DNA from 3 places in the Peribacillus sp. NJ11 genome. Region 1 is predicted to be linked to each of the others. Evidence: riboswitches for the same ligand, from Rfam matches in the RefSeq annotation. Region 1 holds a riboswitch; each other region holds the start of a gene.
The links. A riboswitch is a leader RNA that binds a small molecule or an ion and turns the genes downstream of it on or off. The one in region 1 is predicted to bind cobalamin.

Region 1 (10,436 bases):
CAATTACTCAAAGATTCGAGGCAGGACAATTCTGAATCGAATTCCCATTTTGGGCTTCTTTTTGGAACTAATGGTTCATCTTGGGATTTACAAAAACGATTATTTGGAAACATGGGTGGATTCTCTTCTTTCAGAAAAAGGGATTAAGACATTCGCAGATCTTCCAGATGGAAAGTTGAAGATAATTGCGTCTGATGTTTCGAATGGTCAGATGCTTATTTTGCCAGATGATTTGGAACGCTATGGGATGTCTCCTGCTGATTTAAAAGTTTCAACTGCCGTAATGATGAGTGCCTCTCTACCATTTTTCTTCCGTCCGGTTATTTGGAAATCAAAAGACCGGAAAAAATCCTACATTTTAGATGGTGGTTTACTTAGTAACTTCCCAATATGGATATTTGATACAGACAATCCTCGTTTTCCAACATTCGGATTCCATTTTGTGAAAGATGAAGTTAACATAGATCCGGTTATACCAACGCCAATCCACCTTTTCAAAAATATATTTAAAACGATGCTTCAAGCCCATGATTTACGACATATGAACGAAGAAACGATTGAACGCACGATTCAAATTCCTACTGGCGGCATCAACGCAACGGACTTTGAACTGAATGAGGATGAAATCGACTTTCTCTATAAATCAGGCTATACTTCTGCAAAAGAATTTTTGTCTGAGTGGGATTTTGAACAATATAAGCACAAACGGATGCAAAGAGTAAAAAATAAGTAGGAGAAACATTACCCTATCTTTTCAAAAGGGTGAAAGAGTGGGACAAGGAGCTGTTACAACGGCTCTTTTTCTTATTGAACTAACGATCAATAGTTTAATATGAGGCATAGTTGTCTTGAGCTTAAAAGCAATAAATGGAAATACGAAATCATAAAAAATTAACAAGAGATATTATTTTAGAATTTTTTAAATGGATAAACGGAAATAAAAGATTAAAAAAAGAAAACAACGTTGGAAGAAATATATACCATAAATGAATTCCCTTACCAGATTCAGGAGATGGATCAATCGAATAAATCGTTTCCGCTATAAATTATGAAATTTAATGAACAGATCCTCAAGGAGAAGAGGTGGGAGTAACTCAATGTCACTGTGAGGATTGGACGATGAGCCAGCCCTTCATAAAAAATATAGTTGTAGTAAATGTACGAAGGGATGGAATCTCCAAAACAAATGAAAACAGTATTCCGGGTGCTTATCAGGAAGTAGTGGAAGCTCCGTTAACCATCCTAGCTTCCATTAAGATATTGTAATACCAATAGAAAAGTGGATTCAGCAGCGCCAAGCGAACAATTAATGTCCCATTTATCTGGTAAACTACATACTGCTTTATCAGGTACGTCTATGGACGTCCCGCATGTATCAGGAGCCCTTGCTTTTCTTATAGAAAAATAATAAAAAAACTTAACCGCCGGTTAACGTTGCCCGAGATTTTTGAGAGACAATGGTCTCTAAGCCCTTCCGGTAGCAAAACTAGAGATGGAAATGAATCGTGGGCTAAAGTTTGTTATGATTTTACTATTCAAAAAACCGTCAATCAATTTTCGCCATTTGGCATAAAACGTTAACTAGGAATATAATCCTGAAAATAAGAATAAAGATTGACAATCACAAATCCTCATAATACGATACTTTACAGAATAAACAGAATTATCTTTTTTTATTTTTTGTCATAAAACAAAAACTGAGTTTTATATTATAAAACAAAAACCTCCTTGTATATACATATTATCCAAGCGTTAACTCTGGCTTTTTCTTATTTTGGAAACGCTGCCAATTATGGCGTTTTATATAACAAGGGGGGATAAGGTATGGAAGCAAGAGTGGAAACAAAGCAAGAAAAGCCATTAAATATTGGCCGGAAATTTCGCTGGACAGTTGTCATCTGGTTATTGATTGGGGGAATAATCAACTATCTTGATCGGGCCAACCTCTCCATTGCAGCTCCCGAAATGATGAAGGAACTCGGACTAAGCGTGACCGAAATCGGGTTGTTGGGAACCTTTTTTTCTTGGAGTTATGCATTAATGCAGCTTCCTTCCGGATGGCTGATCGATCGGTTCGGGACCAAAAAGGTGTATACAATCGCGCTTATTTGGTGGAGTGGTGCGACCATTTTAACGGGAGCCGTTCATAAAATGAGTTCATTTATTGCTGCACGGATTTTACTTGGAGTGGGAGAAGCACCGTGTTTTCCTACGATGGCTAAGATCACATCGTATTGGTTCCCTAAAAAGGAACGAGGCTTGGCAACTGGAATTTGGGATTCTTCGTCCAAATGGGGACCAGCCATTGCACCGCCACTTCTCGTTTTCATTATGGTGACTTTTGGGTGGAGAGCGTTGTTTTATATAACGGGTGTGATCGGCATCATCTTCGCAATCGGTTTTGTTATTTTTTATAAAAATCCTGAAAAAAGCCAAAAACTTTCCAAGGAGGAATTTGAATACATTAAGTCGGAAGGTGGTGGAGTAGAGCAAGGCATTCAATCATCAAACATAAAATGGGGTTCGTTATTTAAATATCGAAGCGTGTGGGGGATGATTCTGGGCTTCTTCTGTACCATTTGGATCTGGAATATTTTCCTTGTCTTCCTTCCCCTTTATTTGTTTGATGTCCATCATGTCTCACTTAAAGAAATGGGTATATATGCTGGTATTCCTTGGCTTGGCGGAATCTTTGGCAATATTTTCGGAGGATATCTTACTAAAAAATTGGTTGACAAGGAAATTACTACACCTATTAAAGCAAAGCGTGCCTTAATTAGTATATGTGCCATCTCGGCCGCAATTGTTGTATGTGCAGTTCCATTTGTCAAAGGGCTCGCAATTACCTTAACATTACTGACCCTTGCTCTTTGTTTTATTTCTGCCATTACAGGCAGCGCGTGGGCACTTGCCGGTGACATTGCCCCTCCTTCTATGGTTGCTTCTGTAGGTGCAATTCAGAATTTTGGCGGTTATTTTGGAGGAGCCTTTTCCCCTGTTGTGGCAGGCATGATAGTGGATGCTACTGGCTCTTACTCCCTTGCATTTATATCTGGCGGTTTAATCGCCGGATGCGCCGCAATCTGTTATTGGTTTATTGTAAAACATCCTATTCAAGAATAGTGTAACCGAGGAGGACATAAATTGATGCCAAAAGTGTATATTGCAAGACCAGTACCGGCCGAGGTAGAGGCATATATTTCGAAGTATTGCCAGTATGAAAAATGGGAACGGCGCTGAACCCATTACCAGAAGCCAGCTGTTTAAGCAAATTTCCGATGCGGAGGGACTGCTCATCACCGGAGAAAAAATAGATGATGAACTTCTGGACCATGCACCATGTCTAAAGGCTGTCAGCAATATCTCGGTAGGCTACAACAACTTTGATCTAGAGGCAATGAAAAAGAGAAGCATAATCGGTACAAATACACCTGATGTTCTCGATGAAACCGTGGCCGATTTAGCTTTAGCCTTAATGCTCTCAGCAGCCCGTCGTATAACGGAACTGGACAAGCTTGTAAAGGATGGCAAGTGGGGAAATAAAGGCGATGAACCCCTCTTTGGCGTTGATGTTCATGGAAAAACATTGGGCATCATCGGTATGGGGAGGATTGGGGAATCTATTGCAAGACGAGGAAAATTCGGTTTTAACATGGAAGTTTTATATCATAATCGGCGAAGGAAATTCGAAGTGGAGGAAACGCTCAGTACAACCTATTCCTCTTTAGAGCACCTTTTACGGGAAGCCGATTTCGTTCTTTTAATGGTCCCTTATACTCCGGAAACGAGGCATCTTATGGGTCGGGAGCAATTCGCACTGATGAAAAAATCTGCGATCTTTATCAATACATCCCGCGGTCAGACGGTGGACGAAAAGGCCCTCATAGAAGCACTGCGAACTAAGGAAATCCTTGCAGCTGGTTTGGATGTATTTGAACAGGAACCCGTATCGCCTGACAATCCGCTTTTAGCCATGCCGAACGTGGTTACCCTGCCGCATATAGGTTCAGCTACTCATCAAACACGATTTTTGGCCATGCTTGCGGCGAAGAACCTGGTTGCAGCGGTTACTGGAAGGGAGATAAGCAATGTTGTCCCTGAATTGAAAGGACTTCAGTCACTAAAATAGTAAAAATTCATTAACTCAGCAGAAATATTAGGTTGTCCATGACAATTTAAATGAATCGTTGATATTTGAAAACTCACACCATTCATAAACTTAGATGAGATAGATTGTTTGTTATTAAATGCAGGACATAAAAGAAAAATTCGATAAAAAGGCATCCATTCATTTTGGATGCTTTTTAATGGGGAGAAAGAATGTGATCAAAATGACCCTAAACAATTTGTTCACGGCACAATTCCAATAAACAAAATAAAACGTAGAAAACTAAACTAAGAAGCATTAGGTAAGAAGGGATGATCATTTAAATAAATTTTACAGAAAAAATAAGTCCAAGAGTCCAAGAAAAGAATACGAGGTGATTAAGTAAAGGAAATATGCTGCATGAACTGCACAGTGATTATTAAAAGTAATTTCAAAATAACTCCGGGGGTAATAGTTCCTGCAGTTGTAATGATCCCATGAAGTATTAGTAGAAAAATCAAATCAGGTTTCATTCCGGATTTTAGACATATTCTAAACCAATTGATTCTTTTTCATGCCCAAGTAAATTCAACAGTTTATCTAGTTCCTGGCTTTTATGTAATGTTTTTGAGGAAGTAAATCCATATATCAATCCCGTAGTTATTAATTCTTTCCTCAATATCTCAATTTTTTCATGTAATTCTTCCATACTCTCCAATGTAGAATCCCTCAAGTACTTTCTTTTTTTTTTATGAATCTATTATTACCTAAATTAGGTTGCTTTCAAATGAAAAGTGAGTGTTCACTTATAAAAAATAGCTTATTCGGGAGGGAGGCAATACAAATCTGAAAATGAAAAATCTACACACTATCATTCATATATGTCGTTACAAATAACTGTATGTATAAGATTATTGCCTCCGTACAAAACGAACCGTTAAAAAACATCAGGATCTTAATTTGATATGGCATAAATTTGCGATAAGGAATATAATTTGTATTAGGTAAACTTTTGATTTTATTTTCATATAATTAATATCCATTTTTAGAGAGTTGTAATCGTAAAACCGTATAATATAGGAGAGTTTTTAATATTTGTTAAATGCTTAAGAATAGATATTTATTCTCTTTTTTACTAACTGTTTTTCGTTTATTGCTAGGATGGAAATGATTAGTTGCTGAGTTTATCAAAAATTAATTAGAGATGAAACTATTAAAGTGTTAAGAAGCATCAAAAGGTTTTGACTTAATAATTTTAAGATGGACAAGCTCTATATTTTACTGAAGATGAGGGAAAATTTCATATTTTATTGGAATGGGTATATTCGTTTAATAGCGAATATTTAAAAGGGAAGCCGGTGCAAAATCCGGCACGGTCCCGCCGCTGTAAGGGTGAGTCCTATGCAAGAAAGTCACTGGATAATATCCGGGAAGACGCATGGAGATGATGAACCTAAGTCAGAAGACCTGCCTGTTCTAGAAATGCTGTTAACCTACGGGAGATAGGGAGGTGTTAGAGTGCTAGAAGACGAATTTGTTCTTAATATATAAGCATTTCTGACCTTTAAATCTGGTTGGAAATGCTTTTTTGTATTTCGTGATTTTTCAAATAGTTAAAATTCCATAATTGAAGGTGAGAAAGCATGTTTATAAAACGGTCTAATTTATTCCATTCTTTTGTTGGACTACTAGTAATATTCACAATCTTAGTTACAGGTTGCAGCAACACAACAATAGATCAAGAAAATACATCAGATAATGAAAAGCAAAAAGTTGTTACTTTTTCATGGCCTGGGGATATAGGTGACTTAAATCCACACACATATTTTCCAAATGAGTTTTTTTCCCAGGCTATGGTATATGAATCCCTTGTTTATTACGGTAAAGGTGGAGAAATTCAGCCTTGGCTTGCGGAGAGCTGGGATATATCGAAAGATGGAAAAGAATATGTATTCCATCTAAGAAAAGATGTTAAATTTTCCGATGGTTCGCTATTTAATGCTTCAATCGTCAAGAAAAACTTTGATACCATTTTAGATAATCGCAAACAACATGAATGGGTGGGATTAATTAACCAAATCAAAGGTACAAAAATAATAGATGAATATACTATTAAACTTATTTTGAACAACGCGTATTATCCAACTCTTCAAGAACTAACTTACATCAGACCTTTGAGATTTGTAGGAGAAGCTGCTTTTCCTGACAGCCAAAACACATTTAAGGACGGACTCAAGTCTCAGATTGGCACAGGACCGTGGGTATTGAGCGAGTATAAGAAAAATGAGTTTGCTGTTTTCAAAAGGAACGAACATTATTGGGGCACTAAGCCTAAAGTAGATAAGGTGGTTGTTAAAGTCATTACTGATGGAGAGTCAAGAGTGTTAGCTTTTGAGAAAAAGGAACTCGACTTTATATTTGGAAACGGGGTCATCAGCCAAGATTCATTCCAATTTTTGAAGAATTCAGGGCAATATGAAACCAAATTGTCAGAACCTACAGCTACAAGAACGCTGCTTCTTAACTCAAACAGAGAAGCGACTAAAGATCTTAAAGTTCGGTTAGCTCTCCAACATGCTTTTAATAAACAAGCTGTTATCGATAAGATCTTTTATGGTATGGAAAAAAAGGCTGATACTTTGTTTCCACCTATTTTGCCTTACACGAAAATTAATATAGAGCCATATGAATATGATGCAGAAAAAGCAATAATGTTATTGGATGAAGCTGGATGGAAACAAGTGAAGGGGAAACCATTTAGAGAAAAAGACGGAAAAGAATTGCAATTGGAATTACTGTTTAATAGTACAGATAACATCCAAAAGTCAATCGCAGAATTTACACAAGGTGATTTTAGAAAACTGGGAATAGATGTTAAGTTGACCAGTCAGGAAACTAATACTTTTTGGACAACGGCATTTCAAGGTAAGTTTGATTTATTATTTACAGCAACATGGTCAGTACCGTTTGATCCACATTCCTATTTAGCTTCTATGACGACTAATTCGGAAAATGGTAGTCCAGATTATAACGCTCAATTAGGGTTGCCAGTAAAAAAAGAAATAGACCAGAAAATTAAGAAGGTATTATTAACTACTGACGAGGAAGATAGAAAAATACTGTATTCAGATATATTAACGACATTGCACGAACAAGCCATTTATTTACCGATATCTTATCAGTCTAATATAGCGGTGTATCAAAAAAACATTAGTGGAGTAGATTTTTTACCTCAAGAAGCTGAGGTCCCTTTAACTTCAATTGATGTTAATTGAAATAGGGGATACTTAAAAACAACTTAAGGAGTGCTACATGAGTTGGTTTATTTTTAAACGTCTCACAAGTTTAATTCCAATATTATTCGGAGTTTCGCTCATTACTTTTATCTTGCTTCACTTAATTCCTGGAGATCCGGCAGTAGCTTACTTAAGGGCGTCACATATTCCTCCTACGAATGAGACAGTGGCAGCCCTTCGAGTTGAGCTTGGTTTAAACAAGCCTTTATATGTCCAGTATTTTGGATGGCTGGGAAAAGTGTTGCAATTGGATTTAGGGATGTCTTACGTGTCCAATAACTCCGTATGGGAAGAAATTGTGATACATTTCTTCCCAACAGTTCAATTAACATTTGCTTCGCTTATCTTAATTGTTGTTATTAGTTTACCTATAGGCATGATTTCTGCTATTTACAAGGGGAAATTTGTTGATCAGTTTAGCAGAATAGCAGCCTTTGTAAGTGTCTCTATGCCAACCTTTTGGTTTGGGTTTCTTTTGATCTATTTTTTATCTGTAAAGTTAGATTTATTTCCTGTATTGGGAAGGGGGACCTTGGCGCATCTAGTGCTTCCTTCCTTGACATTGGCCTTTGCCTATATAGGGACGTATATGCGATTGCTTCGAGCTAGTATGCTAGGAAATTTGAATGAGCCATTCGTTGTGTATGCTAGAGTGAGAGGGTTACGCCAAAGACTAATCGTTATCAGACATGTCTTAAAAATGTCCTTATTACCTGTGATAACTGGACTTGGAATGAGCTTCGGGAACATGCTAAGCGGAGCGGTCATTGTTGAAACAATTTTTTCTTGGCCCGGCATGGGACAGTTATTTGTCACATCTATTTTAAATCAAGATTATCCAATGATTCAGGGGTGTGTATTGTTTATGGGTGTGATCTTTGTGCTCTGCAATCTTCTTGTGGATCTTACTTATTCTTTCCTGGATCCCCGTATACGCTGGGAAGGAGAGAAATAAGAATGGTGCAAAACATGAAAAGAATGCTGATGACACATATGCTCATGATGATCAGTATCATGATTATTTCCTTCCTGACAGTATTGGCTCTTTTTGCTCCTTTTTTGGCTCCTAATGATCCGAACTTGATTGATATCGTTCAGAAGCTGCAAGGGCCCTCCTCTCAGTTTCCATTGGGGACTGATCATTTAGGGAGATGTATATTGTCCCGATTAATCTATGGAACACGAACCTCGTTGGGAACAGCTTTCCTTGTCATGGGATTAATGATGATTATTAGTATCCCACTTGGTATTTATGCAGGCTTTATAGGGGGTAAAGTTGATTATCTCTTCATGAGAATGTGTGACATTCTCATGGCATTTCCAAGCTTTCTGCTGTCCTTAGCTTTAATCGGAATTTTAGGACCGAGTCTTGGCAATCTGATCTTGGCGATGGTGCTTGTCCAATGGGTTTTTTATGCACGCGTCATTCGAGGAATGGTTCTTAGTGTAAAGGAGCAAAACTTTGTCTTAGCAGCCAAAATATGTGGGACACCAATGAGAGTCATTGTCATCAAACATATTTTACCTGCCATCATTTCTCAAGTTGTTGTATTAATCTTTATGGACATCGGAGGAGTTATTTTAGCAATTTCTGGACTCTCTTTTCTTGGTCTAGGCATACAACCGCCAGAGGCAGAGTGGGGAATGATGATCAATGATAGTAAGCCATTTTTTAGAGAAACCCCTTCATTGATGCTTTACCCTGGGTTGATGATCTTCATCGTTGTGTTTGCTTTTAACTTGTTTGGCGAAGCTTTGAGGGATGCTCTAGACCTAAAAAAGGAATAGAAGGGAGGATGGATGGAAGATGGGACAACACCCCATTCTAACTGTAGAAAATTTGAAGGTTATTGTATCGACACCGTATGGAGTGACTCAGGCTGTCAATGATGTCAGTTTTTTAACTCGAGGCTGGGAAAGTGTTGGGCATTGTCGGAGAAAGTGGATCAGGGAAAACGATGACATGCATGTCTTTGCTAAATCTTTTACCAGACAAGGCAAAGGTGGTGCAAGGGAGCATCAAGTTTAATAATATAGACCTTTTAAATGTTTCCATTGAAGACATAAAGAAAGTACGGGGCAGTGAAATCGCAATGATTATGCAAAACCCAATCTGGGCAAAATTATTCTGGGGAAGAGTCTTTATTGTTTAAAAGAAAAAGAATTAAAGGAGGTACGGCGAAATCTGCAAGTTGTTTTTTAAGATTGTTATAGCGCTGTTAACCCTAGACTAACTATAGGGGAAATCATTGCTGAGCCGATAAGGAATTACGAAAGGCTCTCGTCTGTTCAAGTGAAAAAGAAAGTAAGAAAGCTTTTGGAGATTGTTGGGTTATGCCAGGAAGATATTCATAAATACCCATATCAGTTCAGTGGAGGGCAGTTACAAAGAATCAATATCGCAAGAGCGATTGCCTTAAAGCCAAAGTTAATTATACTTGATGAGGCTGTAAGTGCTCTAGATGTTCTAGTTCAAGTACAGATATTAAAGTTTTTGGCACAATTAAAAGAAGAGTTTCAACTTTCATATCTCTTTATTTCTCATGATTTACAGGCTGTCAATTACATCGCAGACCATCTAGCGGTAATGTACAAGGGTGAGGTTGTAGAATGGTTGGAAGATATGGAACAACTTGAACGATTAAAACATCCTGTTTCTAAAAAGTTATTGTCTTCTGTGTTGCCTACATATCCGGGAATATTGTGATACGTTATAGGTTGTGATGTGGAAATTAGGTTGGTAATGAAATATCTGAAAAATCAGGGGTTTAACACCGGTTTAAAGCCATTCCATCTATTTTACTGGGATATCTATATGGGATTCCCTTCTCCGTGGCTATTATCAATAAACTAAGAACCGTTTTATTCTTTAATGGGGTCTATAGTGAGAAACGCGATAGCGTATAATATCTGTGTTTTGTCGGCAGAACCTATCACCATCAAGTAGGGATTTAATGAAGATTATAAACCTGTACCTTATTCTAATAAATCAAAGCCACCTAGAAGGTGGCTTTGATTTATTAGATTTTTATTCAAGAATAAGAAACTATTAT
Region 2 (10,436 bases), 4.1 Mb from region 1:
GATGCCTTGGTTGAGCATGAGTTTGAAGAACTTAGCGAACATTTCGCCATCAGTATTTTCCGCCTGCTCATAGTTTTCAATTTTTTCTGTCGTGAAATAGATCGTCAATGCCCCTTTTAGGCGGTTGATGGTGATTGGGACATTATATTGGCGAGCGGCTTTCAGGATACCTTCTTCAAGAATTTTTCCCAGCCGGTCAAGCTCGTCGTACAGACCCTCTTCTTTAAGTACTTCTAAGCAAGCTATCCCGGAAAGCATGGAAGCCGGATTTCCTGCCATCGTACCTGCTTGATAGGCTGGTCCTAACGGTGCGACAGTTTCCATGATCTCTTTTTTGCCGCCATAGGCACCAATCGGAAGTCCGCCCCCGATGATTTTTCCAAGAGCCGTCAAATCGGGCTGAATGCCCAAGAAGTCCTGTGCCCCTCCATACATGAAGCGGAAAGCTGTGATGACTTCGTCGAAAATGACGAGTGATCCGGCTTCGTGAGATAATGAAATGACTTCTTCCAAGAAGCCTGGGCTTGGTTCCACGATTCCAAAGTTACCGACGATCGGTTCAACAAGTACGCCTGCAATTTCATTGCCCCATTTATTCAGTGCTTCTTTAAATGGCTCGATATCATTGAAAGGCACCGTGATGACTTCTTGTGCGATACTTTTGGGCACGCCGGCTGAGTCCGGTGTGCCTAGGGTGGACGGGCCTGAACCAGCAGCTACGAGAACAAGGTCGGAGTGACCATGGTAACAGCCGGCAAACTTGATGATCTTATCGCGTCCGGTGTAAGCGCGGGCCACACGGATGGTGGACATGACAGACTCAGTGCCTGAATTGGTGAAGCGGACTTTATCCATGGATGGTATGGCATCTTTCAACATTTTGGCAAATTTGACTTCATGTTTTGTTGGTGTGCCGTATAAAACGCCGGTTTCTGCCGCTTTAACGATTGCCTCCGTAATATGTGGATGGGCATGCCCTGTTATGATCGGGCCATATGCAGCTAAATAATCGATATATTTATTGCCATCAACATCCCAGAAATAAGCCCCTTTGGCATGATCCATTGCAACTGGTGAACCGCCGCCTACCGCTTTGTAAGAACGGGATGGGCTGTTAACCCCACCAACGATATGTTCTAATGCCTCTTTATGTAAAAGCTCCGAATTACTAAAATCCAATCTTAAAACCTCCTAAAAATATAAACATATTTCACCTTAATCATAGCACTTTTCCGTCCGTAAATCTGTGGTGGAAGGCTAGGAAATGTGATCCGGCCTCTGTTGGAATGAAGCAGCCTTAGAGCAGCAGCATTCCTGGGCCTTCATTTTGTTTGGGAAATGGGGTCGGACCCCAAAACTCCGGTTATGAAAGATAAAATGTCCAAGATGGTGGCAGGGTTTTCGATGTCGAAGGATTGGCGGTTCATTTCGCCCTGGGCTTGGTAATAGATAAGTTGGCCGGTTCCTTTTTCTTCATTAATGCGAATGTGGAAACTTATGGGGGTGCTTTCAATCGATCCGCTGGAATCCCTTTGGATGACCTGGCATAATAATTCTCCGTATTCATCTTCATAAAGGAAGTCGTATCGAAGGTCGATTACGACCTTTTCGATTTGGGATAGTAAAAATTCTTTAATATTCATGGCATGCTCGTCTCCTTTATATATGTATCTGTGACAACGGTCGGATTCGCCCTGAAAATGGTAGATGGCATCCAAGCATTTTTATTGTCTAAAAGGGTTAGGTTGGATAAACTAATTCATTAGGACAAGAGATTACGGAGGATTTAACAGGATGAGTGATGCAATTCAAGTGAAACAGCTTCGGAAGGAATTTAAGTCGGCATCAAGCCGTTCAGGCTTAAAGGGTGCCTTCCGGGATTTACTTACAAGAAATTATAAAATCGTCCCTGCCGTCAATGATATCAATTTTACTGTAAAAAAGGGTGAGATGGTAGCTTATATTGGGGAAAATGGTGCAGGAAAATCGACCACGATCAAAATGCTGACAGGTATTTTGGAACCGACAGCGGGTGAAATCACGGTCAATGGCATGAATCCACATAAGGAAAGGGAAAAGTTCACTCAAACAATCGGAGTCGTATTTGGTCAGCGCTCACAGCTTTGGTGGGATATTGCGGTTCAGGAATCCTTTAGGCTGCTAAAAAAGGTCTATAAAGTAACGGATGAACATTATAACGATCATATGGAACATGTCATCAGGACGCTCGATATCGGTCCTTTGCTGGACAAACCAGTGCGTAAACTCTCACTTGGTCAGCGAATGCGCTGCGAGCTTGCGGCAGCACTGATCCACAATCCGCCTTTGCTGTTCCTTGATGAGCCGACAATAGGCCTTGACGTACTCGTGAAGATGAAAATTCGCGAGTTCCTGAAAGAAATCAATGAGAAATATAATACGACAATCCTTTTGACTACCCATGATTTAGGTGACATTGAGGCATTGTGTGAGCGCGTAATCATGCTTGATGAAGGTCAAATCATATATGATGGGGAATTGCAGAGTTTGAAAGATAACTGGGCTGAGGAAAAACAGATCCATTTTCAATTCATCGAGCCGATTGAATTGAAGGAATTGCAATCCTTACCGCTCCCATTTACTGCTAACTGGGTTTATGATGAGAAAAATCAAACTTATATTGCCTTGTTGAAAGAAGAAAGTGATCATATTTCACAGCTTGTTTCAGCTGTCGTGTCACATTTTAAAATAAAGGACATCAAAATCCATGAAACGTCCATTGAAGAGATTGTTCGCAATATTTATGAAGAAGGCACTGTCTGACTCTCTTATCATTAAGAAACAACGTGTCTATCAAGAAGGGGGAGGGCAATGGGGAAGTATATTGCAATGATCCGCATGCGTTTTTTGATGATGCTTGCGTATCGAACGGATTATTATACCGGCATTTTAATTTATAGCATTAATATCGGTGCTTATTATTTCTTATGGAATGCGATATATGGAGAAAAAAGCTCCATCGAAGGACTTTCAAGTATGCAGATGACAACCTACGTCGCTGTTGCATGGATGGCGCGTGCTTTTTATTTCAATAATATCGACCGCGAAATCGCCACTGAAATTAAGGACGGCAAGGTCGCCATTGAAATGATCCGTCCTTATAACTATTTAGGCATGAAAACGATGCAAGGACTTGGGGAGGGGATATTCCGTTTCTTCTTCTTCTCGATTCCGGGAATGCTGCTGGTAGCTTTCATTTTTCCTATTGAATTGCCACACGAGCCGGCTACGTGGGGGATATTCGGCATTTCCTTGCTGTTCAGCTTCATCATCAATACACAAATTAACTTATTGACGGGAATCACTACCTTTTTCTTATATAATAATGCCGGATTAATCCGGGCTAAAAGGGTTATCATTGATTTATTTTCCGGTCTGCTGCTGCCCATCAGTTTCTATCCGATATGGGCACAGGAAGTGATGAAATATTTGCCCTTTCAAGGGATCAGCTATGTACCAAGCATGATTTTTACGAACGGGTACAGTTCAGGCGAAATTGGCATGGCGCTTTTACAGCAGTTAATTTGGTGCATCATTCTTATAATACCGATTCAGCTTTTATGGATAGTCGCAAAAAAACAGCTGATTATTCAAGGAGGTTGACGGGATGTTTTATGTATCGATGTTTTTTCAATATGTGAGTCAGTATATGAAAACAAGATTGCAGTATAGAGCCGATTTCTTCATCGAAATCCTATCTGACCTGCTGAATCAGGTCGTGAATCTGGTATTTATCTTAGTCGTTTTTGGACATACCCAATTTTTAAGCGGGTGGAGCCGTGAAGAAATCATATTCATTTATGGATTCTTCCTTATCCCATTCGCCCTTTTTTCAGCCTTTTTCAACATCTGGGATTTTAATGATCGCTATATCGTCAAAGGTGAAATGGATCGGATATTAACAAGACCGATACATAGTCTCTTTCAAGTCATCTTAGAAAGAATCGAGCTAGAATCGTTGTTTGGCGTTGTGACCGGTTTGATCATTATATTCTATTCGGGGGCTTCATTGGATCTGGAGCTTGCGTGGTATGACCCGATTCTTTTCATCATTTTTGCAATAGGAGGGGCCCTTGCTTATGCAGCCATATTCGTAGCGATAGCAAGCATTGGGTTCTGGTCGGATGCGAAAACATCCATCATGCCAATGATGTACAATATCGGGAACTACGGTCGCTATCCTGTTGATATTTATAATAAGGTCATTCGTTTTATCCTTACATGGGTGCTGCCATTCGCGTTTGTTGGTGTTTATCCGGCATCTTATTTCCTTAGAAAAGAAGAGTGGTATGCATATGCATTTGCCACACCTGTAATCGGGGTTGCCTTTTTCATGATATCCGTTTTCATATGGAATCAAGGAGTGAAGAGGTACCGTGGGGCAGGAAACTAAAAAAAACCCTTCAACAGTATTCATGTTGAAGGGTTTTTTGTTTATTTGCGTTTATTTTTTCTTTCAATATATCTTGCTTGTGCTTGAACATATTGCTGCTTTTCCTCTTCCGTTTCCGGAATGACCTGAGGTACGATTGTCGGCTTACCGTATTCGTCAATGGCCAGCATCGTTAAAAAAGCGCGTGCCGTAAGCTGCTTTTCACCTGTTAATAAGTTCTCACGCTCCACTTTCACGAATACCTCCATTGATGTGCGATGGGCACAAGTGACATAAGCTTCAAGGTTAATTGCGTCCCCTGTCTTGATGGGGGCCAAAAAATCAAAAGAGTCGCTTGAAGCAGTCACAACGGGTTTTCGGCAATGGCGCATAGCTGAAATACAGGCTATTTTATCAACATAAGCCATTACTTTCCCGCCAAAGATGGTATTATGATGATTCGTATCCGGTGGAAAAACAAGGTCGGTTAGGAAAGTCCGTGATTGCTGTGTTGGATGGGCATTTGATAAGCCGCTTTCCTTTTCAATCATTTGCCTGTTGTTTGGGCTAAAAGATTTTCACGGACGATTATTGCTGCTTCGACCATGTTTTTCAGGGAAGCGACGGTTTCCGGGATACCCCTTGTTTTCAGGCCGCAGTCGGGATTGATCCAAAACTGGTCTTTATCCAATACTTTGATGCCCCGTTCAATCATATCGACCATTTCTTCCACTGCTGGAACTCGGGGACTGTGAATATCATACACACCCAGGCCAATACCTTTTTCATACGTTTTTTCCTCGAATGCGGAAGCAAGCTCTCCGTGGCTACGGGATGTTTCGATGGAAATTACATCGGCATCCAAGGAAGAAATGACATCCATGAAACTGTTGAAGTCGCAATAGCACATATGCGTGTGAATTTGCGTTGTATCCTCCACGCTTGATGTGGATATCAAGAACGAATTCACAGCCCAGTTCAAATACTCATCGCGATCGCTTTTTTTCAATGGTAGACCTTCCCTAAGTGCAGGTTCATCAACTTGGATCATTTTGATTCCAGCCGATTCCAATGCAATGACTTCTTTTTCCAAAGCAAGTGCCAGCTGGTAGCAAACATTCTCCCTGGAAATATCATCACGGACAAATGACCAGTTCAAAATCGTGACAGGACCTGTAAGCATTCCCTTTACGGTCTTCTTCGTCAGTGATTGTGCGTATACACTTTCCCTGACTGTCATCGGTTCGATGAAATGGATGTCACCATAAATGACTGGTGGTTTTACGCAGCGAGACCCATAGGATTGTACCCAGCCCTTTTCTAGAAAGACAAATCCGCCTAACTTATGACCGAAGTATTCAACCATATCCGTCCGTTCGAATTCCCCGTGTACGAGAACGTCCAAGCCGATTTCTTCTTGAATGTCGATCCACCTGCCGATTTCTTCGTTAATGAATGTTTCATATTGCGCAGCGCTCCATTCTCCTTTTTTGAATTTCCCGCGTGCTTGCTTAACTTCAAATGTCTGGGGGAAACTACCGATCGTTGTTGAAGGTAGAAAAGGCAATTTGAAAAATTCCTGTTGTTTTTGGTAACGTCCTTTAAATGGAAGCTGACGTCCAACATGCTCTGATTTAGCCTTTTCGACACTGGATTGTACACTCTTATGATTCCGTGCATTTGAACTAGCTAACGTCTGAACCGTTAATTTATTAGCATCGACCTTATCGGCGATTGCTTCAAAGCCCTGATTATTCCCTTTGACCAAGAGTGTTATTTCTTCAAGTTTCTCATCGGCAAAAGCAAGGGTTTTTTTCACTTCTTTTGAAACGGCGGTTTCATTACGAACGGTCACTGGAACATGAAGCAGGGAACAAGAGGGTTGAAGCCAGATTTGGTCTTCGGCTACTTTTTTCTTTAGAGTGTCGATCAATTGAATCTTTTTCGATAAATCAGAAAGCCAAATATTTTTTCCATCTATCACACCTGCACCAAGCACTTTGTCCTTCGGGAAGCCGGATGCTTCAAGATTACTTAGATTCCTTCCTTTATCATGTACAAAATCAAGACCGATTCCCTGAACTGGTAATTCGATGACTTCTTGGTAGTGTTCCACGGCATCAAAGTATGTTTGCAGCATGATGTTCAGGTTTGGTGCTGCTTCATTCAGTTTTTCATAGAGGTAAGTAACAGTTTGCATATCATCTTTGGAAATGGATGAAACAAGAGAAGGCTCGTCCATTTGAACCCACTTCACGCCTTCTTGCTCCAACTCTTGCAGGATTTGCGTATATAGGGGAAGCAGGCTCAGGATTATGCCAGGGATATCTTGTTTTTTGAAGCCTTTGGAAAGGGAGATGAAAGTATAAGGTCCGATTAACACGGGCTTCGTTTCAATCCCTAGCTTTTCCTTGGCTTCCCGATATGCTACAAGTGGTTTATTTTCTGTTAAAGTCAGCTGTGGCAGTTTTAATTCAGGGACGATATAGTGATAGTTCGTATTGAACCATTTCGTCATTTCGGAAGCGACCTCATCATTGTTCCCGCGAGCCATTGAATAATAAACGGAAAGGGGAACGCTTCCGCCTCCATAGGCAGAGTAACGTTCAGGAACAAGACCGAACATGACGGACATATCGAGCATTTGATCATAGAAAGTGAAGTCGTTGACAGGAATGATATCAATGCCTTGATCTTTTTGTTTTTGTAAGTTGCCTAATCGGATGGCTTTTAGTTGTGCCGTGAATTTTGGTTCATCGATTTTCCCGGACCAATATGCTTCCAATGTACGTTTCCATTCACGATCTTCCCCGATTCGCGGGTACCCCAAATTACTGCTTTTCAAAATTCTCATCCTCCTAATTTCCTTTGATTTGTTTAAAAACAATAAAAAAAGCACCCCTAACCGTCAAAAAGAGAAAGTTAGAAATGCTTAAAATAAAGAGACATGCAGAATGCCCCTTATAATTATAAGGTCCCTAACACCTCCCTATCTCCCGTAGGTTAAAACAGTGTTGTCGAAATAGGCAGGTCTCCTGACTTAGGGAATATCATTAGCAGCGAGCCTTCCCGATCCGTGGACCAGTGGCATATTGGATGGCGCTAACATTCCCATTACAGTGGCGGGACCGTGCCGGAATCAAACCGGGCTTCCCTTTTAATCCTAATGAAAATTAGGAACCTATTTCCACATATGAAATTTCACTAAACCTGCTGATAAACTGATTGCAGGCACCAAATATTTATAAAATAAAAACTATTATAAAAATTTAGACAATCTTAACATATCCGACCAAAAGGGTCAACATGAAAAAAATCGGGAAACGTTCCCGGTTTTTTGACAAATGCCTTTAGGGTGTGTGAGTGATAAGGCTGAAGTCTGTTCCTAAAAAAGAATATATTGTTAGGACAGGGAGTATGTATAAAGGAAGTAGCGTTTTGAAATGGGGCGTAGGGGATGACTTTCTACATCTTGATTGCAGGAATCATTTTTTGCATGGTGATGAGCATTCGGACGTTATTTCTTGTTGAGTCGGGAGGAAAGAAGTTTTCTCTGGAGGATATGCTGTGGCTTGGCAATTTATATGCGACGATATTAGTTGGATTTGCACTGATTTATTTATTATACGAGCTTCAGAATCATTCGGTGATTCTTGATATGGGCAATCGATTGGATGGCACGTTCTATGAACAGTTGAAGACTTCTTTTTATTTTAGCGCAATGACCATGTTTTCTGTAGGGTATGGAGATATAGCCCCAATTGGCATGGGCAGGATGATAGCTACCATTCAGGCTTTCATCGGGTACACACTCCCGGCAGCGTTCGTGATTCGGACGGTGATCGATCTGGAGCATAAAGAGAGGAAGGATAAATGAAAGTTGTGTTTCTTTCGATTATTGGGTACTCTTACCATAATGAAGGAAATGGAGGATTCAATATGACTGTTAAAATTGGAGAAAAAGCACCTGATTTTCAACTCCCTGCAAACAATGGTGAAATGGTTTCCCTATCGGATTTTAAAGGGAAATACATCGTTTTATATTTTTATCCAAAAGACATGACGCCAGGATGCACGACGGAGGCCTGTGATTTCCGGGACCACAATGAACAATTCGAGGAATTGAACGCTGTCATCATTGGTATCAGCCCAGATCCGGCGGCACGTCATGAAAAATTCATCGAAAAACATGGATTGCCTTTTCTGCTGCTAGCTGACGAAAACCATGAAGCGGCTGAATCATTTGATGTGTGGCAATTGAAAAAGAATTTCGGCAAGGAATATATGGGCATTGAACGTTCAACTTTCCTGATTGATAAGGCAGGTAAAATAGTCAAGGAATGGCGTAAAGTAAAAGTCAAAGGCCACGTCGAAGAAGCGCTTGAAACTCTTCGAGACCTAGAAAAATAAGGGACAGGCAGATGAAGGATGAACGAATAACGAAGCTTGCGGCCAGGCTGATTCACCATTCGATACAATTACAGCCAAAAGAGAGAATCCTCATCCGGGGCCATATCAACACGAAACCGTTGTTGAAAGAGCTGATTGATGAAATATACAGAGTGGGTGCTTATCCATATATAGAACTCGAAGACGATGAGATTAGCCGACATCTGTTACAAGGGAATGTGAAGGAACAACTTGATACATCATCGCAATGGGCTTTGAAGAAGTATACGGATATCGATGCGGTCATCATCATCACCAGTGAAGAAAACGACGTGGAAATGACTGATGTTCCCATCGAGAGGCACCGTATTCAAGGGGAAGCTATGAATTCTCCCACTCTTTTCTATGTAAACAACCGACGGTGGGTCTTACTTAATTATCCCACCAACGCATCAGCGCAAAAAGCCGGCATGAACTTCGACAGGTACCAAGACTTCCTTTTCAAAGTATGCACTATGGATTACGGGAAAATGGAGGCGGCATTGAAACCGTTAAAGCAATTGATGGAACGGACTGACAAAGTCAGGATCGTTTCACCGGGGACAGATTTGACTTTTTCCATCAAAGGTATGCCGGCCATCATATGTGCCGGAAAAAAGAATTTACCTGATGGGGAAGTGTTTACGGCACCCATAAAAGAGAGCGTCAATGGAAGGATATCCTTCAACGCACCCACAACCTATGAAGGAATCACCTTTAGTGACATGGAATTAAACCTTGAAAAGGGGAAAATCATTAAAGCCATTTCCAATCAACCTGCCAAAATGAACCGGATTCTGGATATCGATGAAGGGTCCCGTTTTATCGGGGAGTTCGCAATTGGAATCAATCCTTACATATTAGAACCTATGGACGATACATTGTTCGATGAGAAAATAAGCGGAAGTCTGCACTTGGCTCTGGGACTTGCCTATGGAGAAGCGGATAATGGAAACCGTTCATCTATACACTGGGATATGGTCTTGATCCAGCGTCCTGAATATGGCGGTGGTGACATCTACTTTGACGATGTGCTGATCAGAAGGGATGGTGTTTTCATATTGCCTGAATTACATGCATTAAACCCAAATTCATTAAAACAAAGCCTTTTTTATTAAGGCTAAGGCTTTTGTCCAACTCAAAAAGGGGACACCTGAATATGCTTTATTAAGGGAATACCTCCTCAGAGAAAGTTGCACGGGACACACAGAGCCCGTGTTTTTTTTATGTTAATTAAAAGGGAGAGATAAACATGTTAATACTTTCAACAATCATTCCGAATGAAAGCATCCAAACGAAGATGATGGACGCTTTTCCTGATTTGAACTTTATTTATCAAGAAGAATGGACGGATGAGCCACTTAATGAAGCGGAAATCTTGATTACATACGGTGAGGATTTAAATGAAGAAATCGTTGAGAACGCGACGAACTTAAAATGGATAATGGTCATGAGTGCAGGATTGGAATTAATGCCTTTTAAAGCCATTGAGGAACGCGGCATTTTGGTGACGAACGCAAGAGGCATTCATAAAATCCCAATGGCCGAGTATACGATAGGGATGCTTTTACAATATGAAAAGAAATTGAAACAGCTT
Region 3 (10,436 bases), 130 kb from region 1:
CATGAACGCTGTTTCGACCCATTTAACGTTTAATTTTTCCCATAATAATCGTGAAATTTTATATATATCACTATTTGCATCAGCATCACTGCCCCCTCGGCCAATTAGCAATATTGCTGTCTCAGCCTGTTCCGAGGATGTATCGAAGCCGGCTTCCTCAAGTCGGTCTGTCAGGATCGTCAATACATCATGGTGGACCCCGATCGTTTGACCATATGTGAATTTCACTTCTGGATATTTGGTTTTCCCATCCTCTATTTCAGCTGGGATATGTAATTTCGAATGTCCTGCATGCAACAAAATGATCGGTATGACGATAACTTCCGTAGCCCCTCGTTTTACACAATTATCAATGCCTTTTGATATATTCGGTGTCGCAAATTCCAGGAAGCACGTTTCTACCAAAAAACTGTCATCCATTGCCGGAATCATATTTTTAATAAAATGAACGACTTCTTCGTTTCCCGAAGCCAGGCGGCTTCCGTGTCCTACAAACAAAACTGCTTTCATTTACTTTCCCCCTCTTGATTAGTCTTCACAAGGCGCAGGCTCTATGTTTATTTTGGGAGCAATGTCCTGATAAGAAAAATTCTGTATCTTTTTTGAACGTTTGAAGTATTTAAAAAGCCGCTCATTTGGATGGGCATTTTGCTTATACTCCCCGACAATGTCCGTAATCAATTCAACAAGCCGTTCCGGTTCAATGCCTTCAGCTACCGGCTGACCTGGATGGGCCGTTCTTCCAACCGGTTTAGCTCCAAGAAATAAGTCGAACTTCCCTTTTCGGAAGACAATCCCGATGTCATCCATCACGGCACTATAACAAGCCATTCCACACCCATTAAATCCGATGTTCAGTTCCTTAGGCATTTTCATTCCGCCAAGCACCCGGTGTATTTCATCCGCATATGGTATGGATTCCGCTTTTTCACCATCACAGAAATCACAGGCTTTTAACGTCAGTACATCTCCAATCGGCGATAATAGAAAGTTTGCTGATTGCAATTTCCCCGTAATGACTTCCGGGTCCGTTGTCGGGATCTTTAAAACGATCTTATGATTTGGCGTGTATTCCATCGTTCCCTTTTCCCCGACAACTTCCGCAAGTGTCATCATTTGTTTGGGAGTGAATTGTTTATTCGCCACACCTGGACTTACGGCAAGTTCGAATACCGACTCCATTTTTTGCTGGACAATCGGCTTAATGGATTGCTGAACGGTTTGACCCTTCACTCTTGACAAGGCTTCCATTGCCATTTCAAAAGAAGTGGACTTCTTTTCTGGAGCTTTTGTAAGTAATCCAACTCCTCCAGCAGACTTCGTAGAGGTTTCTTGCATGGAATCGGCTTCTTGATCTAATGCCCACGGTTCCGCTTCTTTTTGCAGACGCTGATGCGGCTTCAATGTTTGCTTTTCCGAATTCAATGTATATTTCCTCTGATAGCCTCTTGGTGTGATTATTTTGTCATCGTATAAAAAAGTGGATGAATTACCGATAATGACGGTGGTCAACATTCCAATATCGTGATTCAACATATCTTTCAAATTGGTTATGACAATATCCTGCCGATCGCGATAAGCACTTTTCACCAACCCGACAGGTGTATCTGGCGAACGGTAGCGAAGGAGAATTTTCTGTGTTTCAACAATTTGCCTAGTCCGCCTGCCGCTGCGCGGATTATAAAGCGCAATGACAAAATCAGCCATTGCAGCTGCTTCCACCCTTTTAGCGATTAGGTCCCAAGGAGTTAAATGATCACTGAGGCTGATCGTACACGAATCGTGCATGACTGGTGCCCCAAGTAAAGACGCACAAGAGTTGATTGCAGAAATACCAGGAATGACTTCAATGCCCACTCCAGTTTCTTCTTTCCAACCTTTTTCAATCAATACTTCATAAACCAACCCTGCCATCCCGTACACTCCGGCATCCCCACTGGAAATGACAGCCACTTTTTTTCCCAACTCCGCTTGTTTTACTGCTTCCTGAGCACGTGATACCTCTTCAGTCATCCCCGTACTAATGATCGTTTGATCTGTAAGCAGTCCCTGAATGAGTTCAACATAAGTTTTATAACCAATGATGTAGTCACTTTCTTGAAGGGCTTCGACAGCACGTTTGGTAATGTGTTCAAAATTCCCTGGTCCAAAGCCCACGACGAATAATTTACCGTTTGTACTCATTAAGACATCTCCTTTTACGATTTGTTCTTTGAAATACCCGTATGAGCAGGAAAATCCGGATTAGGCGTCATTTCCCCATCACTGAATTGGTAGATCATCTGTGGAACATATTCCCCATCTTCGATATTGCTGACAATCTCCCGACCGAAATCAGGCGTATCCACTCTATACCATTTCCCTTGGGGATAGGCAATCACAACGCAGGCATCCTTACATCTTCCGTTACAGCGTGTCCTTGTTGTATGAATTTTCAAATCCAGTCCCTTTGAAGTAATTTCATCGCGAATCGCTTGAGTTACTTCTTCCCCGCCCTTTTTCATGCAACTGCTTCCATTGCAAATCAACAAATGCGTATTTGTACCCTTCAAGTTCCAAGTAGTCATCTTCTTCCTCCTGAGTTCAGGGAAAAGGCAAAATAAAAAACCTTAACATAAGAGTCAAGGTTTAAAAAACTATATGAATGAGGAGCCCTCCGCAAATATGCTGAATCTCCCAAAATCGTCATAGTCCTTCTACCTTTCCCTCCGAAAAGTATCATACAATTTCAAAAGCAGGTTTCCTGGCTTACGCTTCATTTTACTTTGTCCCTTCCCGGCTTTAAGCCAGTGGTTATCGACAATTCATCAGCGTTTACAGTAGCGGGGGCTGCATCGGATTTTCACCGATTTCCCTATTATCCCTTGGAAATTCACACAAGAGCACTTTTAAAATGAAATATTTGGTTTTATTATACAATTATAGCTAACCTTATCTATCATATAACAACTTTAGCAAAATTCAATAGTTTATTCCGACTGTTTAGAAAAGTTTAATAGTGTAAATCCAGCCATAAGCCTTTCCTCTCTGCATTCTTAGTCAAAAAAAAAAAAAAAGAGAGTGTAGCTGGAATTATTTCTTTATGGTACACTATACGAGAATTTTCGAAATAATTACATAAGTTTTATGGTGTTGAATTTCTCGGAATTCAGCTTAAAAGGGAAGCCGGTGAAAGTCCGGAGCGGTCCCGCCACTGTAAAGGGAAGTCCTATTACGTTAACATTAATCCACTGTCAAATGAGATGGGAAGGATGTAACGGGACAATGAACCTAAGCCAGGAGACCTGCCATGAAGCGTGAAACTGTTTCAACCTACGAGGATGGGTGTGCGGATCAGGCAGAATGGCCCATATTGGTTTATGCTGCAAAATTCCTGTTCATTACGCACTTCTTTCTTTTGAGAGAAGTGCTTTTTATGTTGGGCGCCGCTTTTCTTCTAAAGTTTTGATCAGAAAAATTAAAGGTGTTGAAAGGAGAAAGAATGAAAAGAGTCAATTGGAAAATTCTTTATTTTGTCATTTTACTGCTTCTTGTCCCAAAACGTGCGATGGCCATGCATATCATGGAGGGCTTTTTACCAATTGAATGGGCCATATTTTGGTGGGCCGTGACCCTTCCATTTTTAATCTTGGGTTACCGGTCCATTAGGTCCAAAGTAAGGGAAAACCCAGAAACAAAAATGATGCTCGGTCTATCGGGTGCATTCGTATTCATATTATCTGCCTTGAAGATTCCTTCCGTTACTGGAAGTTCTTCACACCCTACCGGAGTTGGTTTAGGTTCCATATTATTCGGGCCATTGGCCATGAGTGTCTTAGGCTCCATCGTTCTATTATTTCAAGCTGTTCTACTGGCTCACGGTGGATTGACGACATTAGGGGCCAATGCATTTTCCATGGCTGTATGCGGACCTTTCATTGCTTACTTTGTCTTCAAGGGCGCAACTAAATTGGGGTGGTCTTTTTCGCTGGCCGTTTTCTTGGCAGCTGCTTTTGGCGATTTAGGAACCTATGTGGTAACTTCCGTTCAACTTGCACTTGCTTTTCCATCCGAGGTAGGTGGATTCATGGCCTCATTCAATAAATTTGCAGGAATATTTGCCCTGACCCAAATTCCCTTGGCAATCAGCGAGGGATTATTGACAGTGGTTGTGATGAATTTCCTAAAAAAATACAATCTAGGCGAATTGAAATTGCTGCGAGTTTTATCTAAGGAGGCCCGTTAACATGAAAAAAAGTTTATTGCTGCTTTTCCTGGTCGTCATTCTTGCCACCATACCGTTAATCACCCAGCAAGGAACGGAATTTGGCGGTGCCGACGGCGAAGCTGAAGAAGCCATCACTAAAATCCAGCCGGAATACAAGCCTTGGTTCAATAGTATTTGGGAGCCGCCAGGTGCAGAAACCGAGAGCTTATTATTTGCGCTGCAAGCTGCAATCGGAGCTGGTTTCATTGGATACTTCATTGGCGTAATGAGACAAAGGAAAAAACAAACCAAACAAGAAATGAACGAAAAATCGAAACATGTTACTCATTGATAAATATGCCTATTTCAATGGGCTAAAGGATGTACATCCGTTGGAAAAGATGATTTTTGCACTCTCCCTTATGCTGTTTTCGTTAACGGTAAGGGATTTGGCCGTTTCGCTCATCACTTTTATGGTGATGAGCGCTTTAATCCTTTTTGTGGCAAAAATCCCGCTTTCGTATTATCTGAAATTACTCTTATTACCAGGATTCTTTCTATTATCAGGCACACTTACCATCCTTTTTTCTATCTCCAGTACATTTACTTCGATGCCGAATATTTGGTGGTCCTGGAAAGTCGGAAATTGGCAAATTTTCATCAGCGATGGCAGCATTGGTACAGTGATCAATTTGATCACTGTCGTATTTAGCAGTATAAGCTGTTTATATTTCTTAACCTTGACTACACCCATTACCGTCATTCTATCCGTACTGCGAAAACTTAAAGTGCCTTCCTTATTGATCGATCTAATAGAATTGACCTATCGCTTCATCTTTATTTTTTTAGATACAGCTTTGGCCATCCACCTAGCACAAGCTTCACGACTGGGATATGGTTCGGTAAGGCAAGGCATTCGATCTCTCGGGTTACTAACCTCATCATTATTTTTGGGAGTATTCCAGCGCTCTGGGCAATTGACGATGGCCATGAACGCAAGAGGATATCAGGATAACCTTTCTTATATCGAGGATACTTACACCTTTTCCTCACGCAATTGGCTAATCGCCATTGTAATACTAGGAAGTTTAATCCTTATTTATGGATATATGTAAATTGGAGGCAATTCAAAAATGGAAGAGCATATCTTTAATATAGAGGGCCTCACGCATCAATATGCAGATGGGACGTTCGCGATAAAAGATCTTTCACTACTGATTCAACAAGGTAAAAAGATTGCATTATTAGGCAATAATGGAGCCGGCAAATCGACTCTATTCCTCCATTTAAATGGTCTTTTACAACCAACATCAGGAACAATCAGATTTAAAGGCAAGAAAATGAAATATGACCGTAAAGCATTATTATCATTACGAAAACAAGTCGGAATCGTTTTTCAAGATCCCGACTCCCAGCTTTTTTCCGCTAATGTTCAACAGGATATATCGTTTGGACCGATGAATTTAGGATGGGATAGAAATGTAGTCCAGGAGAAAGTGCAATGGGCGATGGATCAAACGGAAGTAACGGAAATGAAAGACAAACCTACCCATTTTTTGAGCTTAGGGCAAAAAAAACGTGTCGCCATTGCCGGGGTACTAGCCATGGAACCCGATGTCTGGCTCTTGGACGAGCCTACCGCTGGATTGGATCCTTATTTCTCCAGACAGATCATGGCTCTGTTGGACAGTATCCACCACCCAGACAAAACGATAATTCTATCAACTCATGATGTTAATTTAGCCTATCAATGGGCTGATGAAGTCGTTGTCATGAACGATGGAAAGGTCATATACCAAGGGGACCCTGTATCCGTTTTTCATGATGAAGACATTTTGATGAAGGCTCATCTCGAGAAGCCGTGGGTTTTTGAAATGTTTCAAGCCCTTCTTCAATCAAGAATACCCGGAGAAAAGGAACTTGTCCCAAGAACGAAGGAAGAGTTGCTTCAAAAAATCGAGACAGAAAAAATTTATTAATTAAAATCCCTAGCTTGTTTCATCATTCAAAAAGCTAGGGGATTAAATCGTTGTATCCTTAAAATATCAGCCGGAAATTCTTGACCCTAACCAATAAACAAGTCATTTCCTTTCTTCCTCAGATCCTTCTTTTTTAATCTCGATATCCTTTCCGTTTACATCATCAATGACAGCTTTTATCTCGCCTTCCGCATAAGTATCCGAAACTTGTTCGTGGGTTGTGGCCAATCCAGAAGATAAAGTATCTTCCCGTTTATAGTCACTGGCATCATATGTTCTTCCTGCGATTTCTGAAGATTCATTTTTTGATTGCTTGCTATCCATTGTTTTCACTCCCAGTTTTCAATTTGTCCAATCATCGATTGACAGCAGTAATCGATTGACAGCAGTAATAGAGACAAAGGTATTTTGTGTAAAAAACAAAGCAATATTCAATAATGATAAAAAAAGGAGGAAAAAAGGCTGACTCTACTTATTTTCAATCAATTGATTTCACAAAAAAAACTTACAAGCAAAATCCCTTTTCAAGGATTTTACATGTAAGCTTAATAAGAGGTTAGGCCTCCTTCTTCACATCCATATTATCGTTTGGGTCACCCCAACATTCCACATTCTTCAAACCTTTAATATTGTTCACATGGAAGACAGGATTTTTCCCACATTTCTTTTGCTTTTGATAATCCGCCAGTGCAGCAAATGCAATCTTCCCTAGTAATGCTATGGCTATCAGGTTGATAATGGCCATAAGGGCCATCAGCAAGTCAGCCAGTCCCCAAACAAATTTCAGTGAGGCAAGCGAACCGAATATCACCATCCCTACAACTGCGATACGATAGATGTTTAACCAAACCTTATTTTCATTGATGAAGCCGATGTTCGACTCCCCATAATAATAGTTACCCACAATGGAACTAAAGGCGAATAACAGTACAATGATGGCAAGGAAAATACCAGCCCAAGATCCCAATGCGGTTCCAAGGGCATTCTGGGTAAGGACGATTCCATCCGTTTCCTTCGATGTATAAAGACCTGAAAACAAAATGATGAAGGCAGTCGAACTGCAAATGATGAGCGTATCGACAAAAACACCTAGAGACTGAATGAGACCTTGTTTGACAGGATGACTGACATCAGCTGTCGCGCCAGCATTAGGTGCACTACCCATCCCGGCTTCGTTTGAAAACAAGCCGCGCTTGATTCCCTGCATCATGGCTGCTCCCAGTACTCCGCCAGCCACTTCTTTTATTCCATCGAATGCACTTTCAAAGATCAAAGCAAAGACACTCGGTAACTCGGTAATATTCATGATGATGATGATCAACGCCACTATCACATAGGCTCCTGCCATGATGGGAACGATGACTTCAGATACCTTTGCAATCATTTTTATCCCGCCAAAAATGATGACAGCCGTTACGATAGCCAGGATGATTGCCGTAACCCACTTTTCAATTCCAAATGATTCGTTGAATGCGCTTGTAATCGTATTGGCTTGTACCGAATTGAAAGCAAGTCCAAATGTAAGCGAAATCAACACAGCGAACGTGATCCCCATCCAACGGGCATTCAATGCTTTTTCCATATAATAGGCAGGACCGCCACGGAATGCATCCCCATCCTTGACCTTATAGATTTGAGCAAGTGTACTTTCAATAAAAGCCGAAGCAGCTCCGATCAGTGCTATTAACCACATCCAGAAAACTGCTCCTGGACCTCCCATCGTGATTGCGATGGCGACACCTGCAAGGTTACCCGTTCCTACCCGTGATGCCGTGCTTATGCAAAATGCCTGAAACGATGTCACACCTTTTTTATCAGCTGTGGCCCCTTCGCCCAATAGCCTGAACATTTCCCCTACCATTCGGAATTGGACAAACTTCGTGCGGACGGAAAAATAAAGACCCAATCCAATCAACATGATGATCAATATGGAAGACCATAACACATCATTTGTCTCACTAATAAATTTTTCTAACATCTCCATTAAAACAAACCCCTCTACTTAACTCTAAATATTATTTCAAAAACATATACAACTATAATTTATTTCCCGATTCATCAGGGAGATAAACAAATGAAGCCCATAAAAAAAGGAAATTCCAGAATGAATCTCCAATACAATAATATATTATATCCTAACTCACATTTTTTTTCATTCATGATTTGGTGGAATCAATCGAAAAAATATAATATTTCAATATCATTCTCTAATAATAATAATCTTTCTGACTCACTATATTTAACATTCACTACATCGTTAATTAAATTCCATTGTTATCCTTAATATTCAAAAAACACCTTAGATATAGTGCATAAAAGCCTCACACGTCCCGGTTCCAGGTTAACGTGCGAGGCTTATATTTGCATTCATCTGCTCTCTCTTATATTCTAGTTTGCTGTAGGTCTCAATGTTGAAATTAGGTCTTTTATGATATCCTTGTTCTACCTCTCCTAGATGGTTAGAATACCTTGTGCAAACACCTTTCTTAATTCTTTCTTATCAATTTTTCCAATCGGCGTTAATGGAAACTTATCAATAAAATAGGCTATTTTAGGAACCATATACTTAGAGGTTCTTTGTTTGCAGAAATCAATTAATTCCTCACTAGTACAGGTCAATCCTTCTCGCAGTGTTACCACGACACAAACTACTTCTCCCCAATCTGGATGGGGAACGCCTATGCAAGCACTTAATGCAACAGAAGGGTGCTGGTTCACCACTCGTTCCACTTCTGAAGAATATACATTCATCCCGCCTGTAATGATCATATCTTTCTTCCTATCTACAATATAAAGGTAACCGCTTTCATCCCATTTACCAATATCACCAGTGTAGAACCAACCATCACGGATGTATTCCTGAGTAAGATCAGGTCTTTGATAATAGCCTACCATCATTGCTGGTGATTTTACGATAATTTCTCCAAACTCGGATGGTTTTACATCATTTCCATCTTTATCAATCAGTCGAACTTCGGTAAAAATGCACGGTTTTCCACAGCTCTTCAAAATTTCCGAATTGTTATGATAAGCCCATAAATGAGCGCTTTTCGATAATCTTGTAATGACAATATTACACTCTGTCATGCCGTATTGCTGGCGCATGATAGGCCCGAATACTTCAAAAGCTTCTTTAAGGCGCTTTTGTGAAATTGGTGACGCGCCATAGAAGATATTGCGCATGGAGCTCATATCATATTCCATCTTCTTTGTCTGATCAAGGAGTCTGTATAACATTGTCGGTACCATGAATGTCGTCGTAATTTTATGTTCCTTTATCGCCTGTATGAATGCTGCAGCGTCAAATGAGCCCATCACATAAACATGGACGCCCGAAACAAGGGATCTCCAAAGTAATGAACCGGCAGAATGCACAATTGGCGTACTTAGCAATACCCGGTCTCGGTCATCTAGCGGGTCTTCGATAGCCGCAGAAAGTATGGCGGCGCCGAGTCCTTTCTGGGAATGCATGACGCCTTTGGGTGTACCCGTCGTCCCGCCTGTGTATGACAGAAGGGCAATGTCTTTTGCTTCAGCTAATGGCAAGTCCATATTTTTTATTTCACCGGGCCATTGAAACTGTTCAAACTCCTCCGGATAATTAATATTAAATCCAGGAAGCCCAATGATATGGACACCATCCTTCTTCATTTCTTCTAAATACTCAAATAAGGTGTCAAAGTGTGTCTGCGTAGCTATTATGACCACTTCTGGTTTTGCTTCCTTTAAAATGAATTTTATTTCTCGTTTCCCCAGTTTTTCACTTAATGGCACTAGGGTAGCTCCACATTGCTGGATAGCCAAACCAAACATCACACTTTCCAAACTGTTTGGGATGATAGACGCTATGCGGACACCCCTTCCGGCACCCAAGCGAAGTAAATAAGAAGAGATAAGTTCTGTTTTTCTCCATAACTCTTCGTAAGTTATCGTTTCTCCGTTTGGCAACAAGGTAATGGCCGGCAGTTCTCCAAATCGTTTCATTCCTTGATTCAACAGTGACTGAAATGTCAACTTATTCAGCATAGATCATTTCCTCCCTCGATAAAGGTTTTACCCTTTTAATAATGCTTTGGCAATTGTATTTTTTTGAATTTCTGAGGTTCCGCTTAATATCCGATACATTCGTGCACTCCTGTACATTTTTTCTACCGGATGCCCTTTTACCAAGCCTTTAGAGCCAAAGATTTGGATAGCCTTATCGGCCACACGGCTATTTACTTCTGAAGCAAACAGTTTAGCCATGGAGGTGCCGGCCCGATCCTCTTCTC

Region 2: another riboswitch for cobalamin. It lies ahead of metE (5-methyltetrahydropteroyltriglutamate--homocysteine S-methyltransferase); the one in region 1 lies ahead of nikA (nickel ABC transporter substrate-binding protein).
Region 3: another riboswitch for cobalamin. It lies ahead of QUF86_RS21160 ((2Fe-2S) ferredoxin domain-containing protein); the one in region 1 lies ahead of nikA (nickel ABC transporter substrate-binding protein).

What each region holds. Positions count from the first base shown of each region.
Region 1 is NZ_JAUCFO010000001.1:4,436,675-4,447,110, reverse strand. Features, by position in the region: gene QUF86_RS21770 (patatin-like phospholipase family protein) at 1-733, shown strand, start outside; gene QUF86_RS21765 (hypothetical protein) at 1,084-1,266, shown strand; gene QUF86_RS21760 (MFS transporter) at 1,825-3,123, shown strand; partial or broken gene QUF86_RS21755 (2-hydroxyacid dehydrogenase) at 3,148-4,129, shown strand; gene QUF86_RS21750 (aspartyl-phosphate phosphatase Spo0E family protein) at 4,629-4,796, opposite strand; cobalamin riboswitch at 5,388-5,576, shown strand; gene nikA (nickel ABC transporter substrate-binding protein) at 5,731-7,362, shown strand; gene nikB (nickel ABC transporter permease) at 7,400-8,338, shown strand; gene nikC (nickel transporter permease) at 8,341-9,171, shown strand; gene QUF86_RS21730 (hypothetical protein) at 9,191-9,412, shown strand; gene QUF86_RS21725 (hypothetical protein) at 9,342-9,536, shown strand; partial or broken gene QUF86_RS21720 (ATP-binding cassette domain-containing protein) at 9,614-10,090, shown strand.
Region 2 is NZ_JAUCFO010000001.1:347,887-358,322, reverse strand. Features, by position in the region: gene QUF86_RS01795 (glutamate-1-semialdehyde 2,1-aminomutase) at 1-1,179, opposite strand, end outside; gene QUF86_RS01790 (hypothetical protein) at 1,323-1,643, opposite strand; gene QUF86_RS01785 (ABC transporter ATP-binding protein) at 1,795-2,802, shown strand; gene QUF86_RS01780 (ABC transporter permease) at 2,851-3,642, shown strand; gene QUF86_RS01775 (ABC transporter permease) at 3,647-4,432, shown strand; gene QUF86_RS01770 (acyl-CoA thioesterase) at 4,474-4,962, opposite strand; gene metE (5-methyltetrahydropteroyltriglutamate--homocysteine S-methyltransferase) at 4,959-7,265, opposite strand; cobalamin riboswitch at 7,420-7,611, opposite strand; gene QUF86_RS01760 (potassium channel family protein) at 7,869-8,288, shown strand; gene bcp (thioredoxin-dependent thiol peroxidase) at 8,351-8,821, shown strand; gene QUF86_RS01750 (aminopeptidase) at 8,833-9,957, shown strand; gene QUF86_RS01745 (D-2-hydroxyacid dehydrogenase) at 10,092-10,436, shown strand, end outside.
Region 3 is NZ_JAUCFO010000001.1:4,309,001-4,319,436, forward strand. Features, by position in the region: gene QUF86_RS21150 (sirohydrochlorin chelatase) at 1-510, opposite strand, end outside; gene cobJ (precorrin-3B C(17)-methyltransferase) at 529-2,184, opposite strand; gene QUF86_RS21160 ((2Fe-2S) ferredoxin domain-containing protein) at 2,199-2,567, opposite strand; cobalamin riboswitch at 2,717-2,905, opposite strand; cobalamin riboswitch at 3,111-3,306, shown strand; gene QUF86_RS21165 (hypothetical protein) at 3,290-3,448, shown strand; gene QUF86_RS21170 (energy-coupling factor ABC transporter permease) at 3,482-4,225, shown strand; gene QUF86_RS21175 (energy-coupling factor ABC transporter substrate-binding protein) at 4,227-4,538, shown strand; gene cbiQ (cobalt ECF transporter T component CbiQ) at 4,525-5,301, shown strand; gene QUF86_RS21185 (energy-coupling factor ABC transporter ATP-binding protein) at 5,320-6,165, shown strand; gene QUF86_RS21190 (YozQ family protein) at 6,268-6,489, opposite strand; gene QUF86_RS21195 (alanine/glycine:cation symporter family protein) at 6,722-8,149, opposite strand; gene QUF86_RS21200 (class I adenylate-forming enzyme family protein) at 8,617-10,191, opposite strand; gene QUF86_RS21205 (acyl-CoA dehydrogenase family protein) at 10,219-10,436, opposite strand, start outside.